DNA from 4 places in the Mesorhizobium sp. BR1-1-4 genome. Region 2 is predicted to be linked to each of the others. Evidence: predicted binding sites of a transcription regulator. Region 2 holds the regulator's gene; each other region holds the start of a gene.
What was found. Region 2 encodes PhoB, which activates phosphate uptake and scavenging genes when phosphate is short. Its sites were predicted from a motif close to TGTCATNNANCTGTCAT; they were not measured.
Positions count from the first base shown of each region.

Region 1: a site for PhoB is predicted at 845-861, ahead of LB571_RS08430 (ceramide glucosyltransferase). Genes of this name have one in related genera too.
Region 3: a site for PhoB is predicted at 1,175-1,191, ahead of LB571_RS09220 (LTA synthase family protein). Genes of this name have one in related genera too.
Region 4: a site for PhoB is predicted at 945-961, ahead of phnC (phosphonate ABC transporter ATP-binding protein). Genes of this name have one in related genera too.

Region 1 covers NZ_JAIUIB010000003.1:456,272-458,473, forward strand. Annotated here, with positions in the region: gene LB571_RS08420 (Hsp33 family molecular chaperone) at 1-274, shown strand, start outside; gene apaG (Co2+/Mg2+ efflux protein ApaG) at 349-741, opposite strand; gene LB571_RS08430 (ceramide glucosyltransferase) at 961-2,112, shown strand; gene LB571_RS08435 (O-succinylhomoserine sulfhydrylase) at 2,143-2,202, opposite strand, start outside.
Region 2 covers NZ_JAIUIB010000001.1:72,612-74,813, reverse strand. Annotated here, with positions in the region: gene phoU (phosphate signaling complex protein PhoU) at 1-482, shown strand, start outside; gene phoB (phosphate regulon transcriptional regulator PhoB) at 502-1,191, shown strand; gene LB571_RS00350 (ROK family protein) at 1,194-2,202, opposite strand, start outside.
Region 3 covers NZ_JAIUIB010000004.1:22,688-24,889, reverse strand. Annotated here, with positions in the region: gene fabD (ACP S-malonyltransferase) at 3-953, opposite strand; gene LB571_RS09220 (LTA synthase family protein) at 1,197-2,202, shown strand, end outside.
Region 4 covers NZ_JAIUIB010000007.1:40,121-42,322, forward strand. Annotated here, with positions in the region: gene phnC (phosphonate ABC transporter ATP-binding protein) at 9-866, opposite strand; gene LB571_RS16545 (DUF1868 domain-containing protein) at 997-1,707, opposite strand; gene LB571_RS16550 (DapH/DapD/GlmU-related protein) at 1,794-2,202, opposite strand, start outside.

The DNA of each region.
Region 1 (2,202 bases), on a different contig from region 2:
GCTCGGCACCATCGAGCCGACCGAATTGATCGACCCGACCATCGGCGCCGAGCGGCTGCTGTATCGTCTGTTCCATGAGCATGGCGTGCGCGTCTTCGGCGGCGTTCCCGTGGCCGACCAGTGCTCATGCTCCCGCGACAAGATCCGTGGCATCCTCGAAGGCTTCTCCGCGCAGGAGATCAAGGACAGCACCGAGGATGGCGGCATCCATGTCGCCTGCGAATTCTGCTCGACGCAGTACGACTTCGATCCAGCCGAGTTTGCGGCTCAGTAAAGCCTTTCCTTCTCTCCGTTCCGCGGGGAGAAGGTGCCCGAAGGGCGGATGAGGGGCGGCGCGACCGTCGGCCCTCAGTTCACTGTGCGCCTTGTCCCCGGCAGATCGAGCGAGAAGGCTGGGATGGCGATGTCGAACGTCTCGCCGCGCTTGTTGCGCATCGTGTAGCGTCCGACCATGATCCCGGAGGGTGTCGAGAGCGGGCAGCCGGACGTGTACTGATAGCTGTCGCCGGGATTGAGTTCCGGCTGGTCGCCGACAACGCCCGGCCCGCGGACTTCCTCGATCCGGCCGGCACCATCGGTGATGTGCCAATAGCGCGACAGAAGCTGCACGAACTCGTCAGACTGGTTGTCGATCGTTATCTGATAGCCCCAGACGTAGCGGTTCTCCTGGGGATCCGAACGATCCTCCAGATAGAATGGCCTGACCTGCACTTCGATGTTGCGCGTCACGGCGCGGTACATGAGCGGCTCCAAAACAATCCGACGACTTTCGACGCTCGCGGTGAGCAGGTCAACGTGCGCGTCTTGTCGCGCCTGGGATTGAAACGCAGGTGCCGGCAAAGAATGTCATTTAAGTGACACACGACAATGGTGGTGTGCGCGAACCGGGCGACTCGGCCCTCTGTCGAACTGTTGAAAACGGCCGCGACGCGGGCCGACTTCCGGAGTGACCAGATCTCGATGGAACTCACTCTCATATCCGCCTCGCTTTCGACCGCACTCATCCTCTCAAACGCTGCCAGCATCCTGCTTGCCGCTTCACAGCTGAAACGGCGCACCACGATTGCCCCGCCGGCGGGCAGATCGCCGGCGGTGTCGATTGTCGTCCCGTCGCGCGGCGTCGAGCCATTCACACATGAGACGCTGGAACGCGCCTTCGCGCTCGACTGGCCACGCTACGAACTGATCTTCTGCGTCGCCCATGCCGACGACCCGGTGGTCAAACTGATAAACAGGGCGATTGCCCGGTTTCCGCAGGTGCCGGCCCGGCTGTTGATCGGCGACGACCGTGTCAGTGCCAATCCAAAGCTCAACAACTGCGTCAAAGGCTGGGAAGCGGCGCGCCACGACTGGGTCATTCTTGCCGATTCCAACGTTCTGATGCCGAGGGACTATGTCGAGCACATGATGGCGGCGTGGCAGCACGGTACCGGCCTTGTCTGCTCGACGCCGATCGGCTCCCGGCCAGATGGTTTTTGGGCCGACGTCGAATGCGCCTTCCTCAACACATTGCAGGCCCGCTGGCAGTATGCCGGCGAGGCGCTCGGCCTCGGCTTCGCGCAGGGCAAGAGCATGCTGTGGAACAAGCCGATGCTGGACGCCAATGGCGGCATCCGCGCGCTGGCCGCCGAGATCGCCGAGGACGCCGCCGCGACCAAGCTGGTGAACGGCCTCGGCCTGCGTGTCAACCTCGTTGCGGCGCCCTTCGAGCAGCCGCTCGGCCAGCGCACGTTTGGCGAGATCTGGTCGCGCCAGGCCCGCTGGGCGCGCCTGCGCCGCGTCACCTTCCCGCTGTTCTTCGCGCCCGAGATCCTGACTGGCGCGGCGGTCCCGTTGGCTCTTGCGCTGATTGCCGCGGCGAGCGCCGGCGTCAGTCTCTGGGCAACCGCGATTGCCGTGCTGGCGGCGTTCTATCTTCCGGAATGCGCTCTGGCCCTGGCCAAGGGTTGGCACGTCTCGACGGGCATGATCGCGGCGACGGTCGCGCGGGACGTCATGCTCCCGGCCATCTGGGCGCGCGGCTGGCTCGGCGGCGCCGTCGACTGGCGCGGCAACGCCATGACCATCCGCACCAAGACGGCGGAACTGGAGGAGACGCCATCGAGCGCTTGATCGCTGCTGACGACGCTGCCTGGACGAAACCTATTTGGCGGCCTTCAAGGCTTGCGCGATATCTTCCAGCAGGTCGTCCGTATCCTCCAG
Region 2 (2,202 bases):
CGATGGCCGACGATCTGCGTCATGTCGTCGGCTCGATCCGCATGGCGGGCGATCTCGAACGCATCGGCGACCTTGCCAAGAACATCGCCAAGCGCGTCGGCTCGGTCGGCCTCACCGCCACGCCGCGCGACTTGTCGCATTCCATCGACTCCATGGCGCAGCTGGTGCTGATCCAGGTGCAGGGCGTCGTCGAGGAATATGCGGCCGGCGATGCCGCCGCCCTCGCCAAGCTCAGGAATGACGACGAACGCATCGACGTCAAATACACTTCGGTCTTCCGCGAACTCCTGACTTACATGATGGAGGATCCCCGCAACATCACGGCTTGCACGCATCTTTTGTTCTGCGCCAAGAATCTCGAACGCATCGGCGACCATGTGACCAACATCGCCGAGAATGCGTATTATGTGCTGACCGGCACGCAACTGCCCGCCAACCGTCCGAAGCAGGACGAGACGGCGATGTCGGTGCCGGCGGCTTGACGGCAGGGATGATCGATCGATGATCGCGCCACGCATCATGGTGGTGGAGGACGAGGAGCCGCTAGGCGTGCTCCTCCGCTACAACCTGGAGTCCGAGGGTTACCAGGTCGAGGTGGTGACACGCGGCGACGAAGCCGAGATACGCCTCCAGGAAAACGTGCCCGACCTGCTGGTGCTCGACTGGATGGTGCCGGCGGTTTCCGGCATCGAACTCTGTCGGCGCCTGCGCATGCGGCCCGAGACGGAGCGATTGCCGATCATCATGCTGACGGCGCGCGGCGAGGAGAGCGATCGCGTGCGCGGCCTCTCGACCGGCGCCGACGACTATCTGGTCAAGCCGTTCTCGACGCCGGAATTCATGGCCCGGGTCAAGGCGCTGCTGCGCCGCGCCAAACCGGAAGTGCTGTCCAGCGTGCTCAAGGTCGGCGACATCGTGCTCGACCGCGAATCGCACCGGGTCTATCGCAAGAAGAGCGAGATCCGGCTCGGACCGACCGAGTTCAGGCTGCTCGAATTCATGATGCGCCATCCTGGCCGCGTGTTCTCGCGCAGCCAGTTGCTCGACAATGTCTGGGGCGAGACGATCTACATCGACGAGCGCACCGTGGATGTGCATGTCGGGCGCCTTCGCAAGGCGGTCAACAATGGCCGCATGCCCGATGTGATACGCACCATCCGTGGCGCAGGCTACGCGATTCGCGAGGACTGAGATCAGGCCACGTTCTTGCCGGATCTCACCTGCACACCCGGCGCGAAGATCTCCTGGTCGACGAAGGTGAGCGCGCGCATGGCGCAGCCCTCGCGGATCAGCGGCAATTCGTTCGGCTCTGTATCGAAGGAAATCGACGTCGAATGCTGGCCGCCGGCGGTCTGGGCGATGGCCTCGCGCAAGGCCGGCTCGATCAGATCGAAGGCGGCGGCGCTGACGCCGACCATCGCAACGGGCGCCGGATCGATCAGCGCGAACAAGCTGCCAAGGCCATAGCCCAGCGCCTCGCCGGCCTTGCGATAGGCCTCGCGCTCCGGTCCGTCTCTTTCGCGCGCCGTGGCCGCCAATGCGCGCATGTCGGCGTCGCTGACGTCGACCGGTTTGGCGTCCTCACCCATCTGTCCTGCATTACGCCAGATGGCATAGTTGCCGGCATAGGCCTCGACGCAGCCGCGCCGCCCGCAGCGGCAGAGCGCGCCGCCCGGGCGATGGATCATGTGGCCGAACTCGCCGCCGGAGGAATGGGTGCCGGTGAACAGCTCGCCCTTCAGCACCAGGCCCATGCCGATGCCGTGCGAGAGCAGGATGGCGATGAAGTCGTCGCGGTAGCGCTCGGGGTCGCGCCAGCGCAGCGCCACAGCCATCATGTTGCAGTCGTTCTCCATGGTGGCGGGGATGCCGAATTCGGCTTCGAGTATATCGGCGAAGGCAATGTCCGTCTGCGGCGTGATCGGCGACCACAGCATGGCGCGCGCCTCGGTGTCTGTGATGCCCTGGATCGCCAGCGCGATGCGGGCAATGCTGGCGACATCGAGGTCGGGATCCTCGAGGCGGCGCCGGACGATGGCCACGCATTCGCCGATCAGCGCCTCGCGCGACATGGTCAGCGTGTCCAGCCGGCGCTGCTCCTCCGATATCACCTGGCCGGCGTAGTCGATGACGGCGACGGAGAGGAAATTCAGCGACAGCACCACGGTCATGACCGCCGCGGCCTCGGGGTTGAGACAAAGG
Region 3 (2,202 bases), on a different contig from region 2:
AGTCACAGCACAGCCACAGCCGCCTCGACCTCGGCTGCGGAACCCACGGAGGCGGTGGCGATGTCGCGGTTGATGCGACGAGCCAGTCCTGAAAGCACCTTGCCGGCACCGATCTCGTAAAGCGTGGTGACGCCGTTGGCGCCGAACCACTCCACCGTTTCGCGCCAGCGGACGCGACCGGTCACCTGCTCGACCAGCCGCCCGGCGATCCCGTCGGGATCGGTCGACGGCTGCACCGATACGTTGGACACCACGGGAACGATTGGCGCGGTCTTTGTCACGCCGGCAAGTGCCTCGCGCATGACATTGGCGGCCGGCGTCATCAGCGCGGAATGGAAGGGCGCCGAAACCTGCAGCATCAGCGCCCGTTTGGCGCCTTTTTCGGTGCACAGTTTCGCTGCCAGTTCAACCGCCGCCTTCGCCCCTGATATGACCAGTTGGCCGCCGCCATTGTCGTTCGCCACCTGGCAGACGGCCCCCTTGCCGGCCCCAAGGGCGGCCTCAGCACAGGCGGCTTCGACATCGGCCTGCTCCAACCCGATGATCGCCGCCATGGCGCCCTCGCCGGCCGGCACCGCCGCCTGCATGGCGTTGCCGCGGATGCGCAGCAGGCGGGCGGCATCGGCAACGGAAACGAAGCCGGCGGCGGCGAGTGCCGAATATTCGCCCAGCGAATGGCCGGCGACATAAGCGACCTTGTCCTTCAGCGAGAAGCCGCGCGATTCCAGCGCGCTGATGGCGGCAAGCGACACCGCCATCAGCGCCGGCTGCGCGTTGGCCGTCAGCGTCAGCGTCTCTTCGGGACCTTCCCAGATCAGCTTCGACAGGTTTTCGCCGAGCGCGTCATCGACTTCCTGGAAAATCCTGCGTGCCTCGGGAAAGGCATCGGCAAGATCCTTGCCCATGCCGACAGCCTGGCTACCCTGTCCCGGAAAGGTGAATGCAACGGCCATGCGAGGGCTCCCCTGACTGGTTTTGCTTGCCTGATACTACGAATTTTCCCTGCCTGTGACGCAAGGCAGGCCGCCAAGTCAAGCCACTTCAGCCCATGCCAATGGGCCTATCCCCGCGCGAGTGCCTGTTCCGAAAGGCTTTTTGGCGATCACACCTGATGAAAACCGCTCACGAATCGTTCGCTGGCTCTTCTTATTTCCGCCACAGGCGCTAGCTTTGCGTGACAATTATATGACAATCGAATGACGTGGGTTGTCTTTGGGCGGGAAGTTGAAGTGGCAAAGAGTTTCAAACGTGCCGGCAACGCGGCGCCGCAGTTCCTGGAAGACGATCCGTCCACCGGCTATCTGCCGGGCCGTAGATGGCCTGTTGTCCGCTACGGGCTGATCAGCCTGGCGATCTCGGCCGTCTTGGTGTTCGCCATCGAACTGATCGTGCGCGGCGATGTCGCCGGCACCGTTTTCTTCTTCCTGCAGCCGTTCAAGCCGGGCTGGACAACTATCGTCGTCTTCGCGCTGGTCCTGATCGGTCTCGACGCGGTGCTCGGCCGCAGCCATCAGAGCCTGATGATCGTCGCGCCGCTGACCTTGTCGCTGGCCTTTGTCGGCCACCAGAAGTCGCATTATCTCGGCGATCCGCTCTACCCGACGGATTTCCTCTACGCCCGCCAGATCTTCGCCCTGCTGCCGCTCTTGGTGCGCGAGCGGCCAATGACAGCGCTGGCCATGGTCGCGGGCATCGTCGCCGGCCTGTCCCTGCTCGTCTACGGCTGGCGGCTATGGCGCCGCAAGGTTCCGGCCCTCAGCCGCAAAGGCCGCCTTGCCCGGCTGACGCTGGCGGTGCCGCTGCTCGCCTTCTTCGTCTCGATCATGGATTACGCCACCTTCTCGTGGACCAGGGACCGGCTGCAGATCATCCCGATCATGTGGGACCAGAAGGAAAACTACGCCTCCAACGGCTTCGCGCTCGCCTTCGCGCTCAACGTGCCGATGGCGCATGTCTCGGCACCGCCGGGCTATTCCGACAAGGCGATCGCGGCGATCGAGCGGCCCGAGGTGACCGCCTCGGTGCCGGCCCAGAAGCCGGACATCATCATCGTCATGAGCGAATCCTTCTGGGATCCAACCAAGCTGCCCGGAGTCACCATCACTCCCGATCCGATGCCCAATGTGCGGGCGCTCCGCTCGGGCTCGATGTTCTCGCCCGAATTCGGCGGCATGACCGCCAACATCGAGTTCGAAGCGCTGA
Region 4 (2,202 bases), on a different contig from region 2:
TACTGGGCTCAGTATCCCGGGAATGCGGGTTCGAGCGGTCCGGCGGATGCGGCGATCTTCTGCTTGAAGGCAACACTGGTGGAGGTGATGACCTCCGATATCTCGCCGCCATTGCTGTCGGCGCCATAGACAAGACGCACGGCTTGGCGGTCGAGCTCTTCGGGCGGCCCGTCGAAGACGACCTTGCCGGCGGCCATGCCGATGATGCGGTTGCAATAGGTGCGGGCGGTATCGAGCGTATGCAGATTGGTGACAACGGTGATGCCTTCGCGCAGATTGATGTCCTGCAGAGAATCCATCACCACCTTGGCGTTGAGCGGGTCGAGCGAGGCGATCGGCTCGTCGGCGAGGATCACCCTGGGCTGCTGCATCATGGCGCGGGCGATGGCGACGCGCTGCTGCTGGCCGCCCGACAGCGTGCCGGCGGGCTGAAGTGCGGTGCGGGCGATGTCGAGCCGCTCGAGCGCGGCGACCGCCTCCGCGCACTCGGCGCGCGAAAACATGCCCAGAAGATTGGACAGGGTCGAACGGTGGTTCAATTTGCCGAGCAGCACGTTGGTCAGCACGTCGAGGCGCGGCACCAGGTTGAACTGCTGGAAGATCATGGCGCAGTCGCGCTGCCAGCGCCGCAGCGGCGAGCCGCGCAGCCGGGAGACCTCGGCGCCGTCAAAAAAAATCGACCCCTGGCTGGGGTCGACAAGACGGTTGATCATGCGAAGAAGAGTGGATTTGCCGGCGCCCGAACGACCGATGACGCCGACCATCTGCCCTTGCGGGATCGAGATGTTGACGTCGCTGACGGCGGTGTTCTTGCCAAATCGTCGGCTGACGCCGCGGATTTCGAGCGTGGCAGAGTTTGCTGACATGGGCTGGTTCCAGTCCGGTCCATATTGATCGTCAGGCACTCGCCTAACGCAACCACATGAACCTGCCGTGTCGCGATGATGTCAGTTTTGTTACGCTCCACAGGCGCGGCGACTGGCGCCTTGCGGGCGATCAGCCGAGCACCAGCAATTCCTCGAAATGCTTCATGTCGCGGAATGCGCAGAAGGCGGGAGCCTTGATCTCGATCACCGGCGCCTGGCGCGCGAAAAGTGCCAGGCAATCGTCAAACAGCGCCTGCCACGCGGCGGCCCTATCATCATCAAAGCGCTGGATCTGATAGGCGAAGGTGATGTGGAAGACGTAGGTGTCGTGATCAGGATGCCGGTAGCCGAACGGCACCGCGAGCGCATCGCGCCATGCACGCATGATGCGCGCATCCTCGTCGGTCGCGCCGGCAACGGTGAGGCCGGTCGGCAGGACCTCGGCCACCTTGATGTTGAAAGGGCCGAAGCCCTGGAACCCCTTCAGGCGCTCCAGATAGAGGCGGGTCATGGCGTCGATGCTGGTGTCGAGCGGCACGTCCCGCGGCCAGAAGGGCAGGCGACGGCGATATTCGATTATGCCCTGGAAAAGGGTCATGTGCAGGCTGGAAACGGGCGTGAAGGCGAGGCGGTCGGCATCAGGCATTGCCAGCATCTTCTCGCGGACGGCCAACACCACCGCTTCCGAAGGCGAGCCGCTGACCAGATGGCTGACGACGGTGTTGCCCGGCTCGAGGAGGAAGTTGCCTGACGCGTCGTAGCGCGTGCCGAGATGCGCCGGCGACGCCGGATTGGAGCCGGCAAAGAATCCGGCGAGCGAGGGTCTGACAGTGTCGAGCATGGCGATCTCCTTCAAGGAGATCGCGTCCTGTCCGAGTCCTGTGTCAAGGGTATGAACAAGCCAGCGATATGACGATGATGTGAGGGCTATGCCTCTTTGCCCGATGCCCGTTCTTCGTGTTTCTCCAAAAAAGCTTCGGCCGTCAGCTCCCGAAAATCATCGAGCGCGGCGCGCAGCCTCGCGTGATCCCAATCCCACCAGGCAAGCGCCTGGTAGCGCTCGGCGGTGCGGCGGTCGAAGCGCTCGCGGATCGGTTTTGCCGGTACGCCGGCGACGATCGTGTAGGGCGCGACGTCCTTCGAGACGACCGCGCCGGCGCCAACGGCGGCGCCGTCGCCGACGGTGACGCCGGGCAGGACGGTCGAGCCGTGGCCGAGCCAGGTGTCGTGGCCGATGATGACGCGCTTGGCGCGGCGCTCGGCGAAGAATTCGCTCTCATGCTCGGCGTCGTCCCAATAGTCGGAGGCGCGGTAGGTGAAGTGGTGCAGCGTCGGC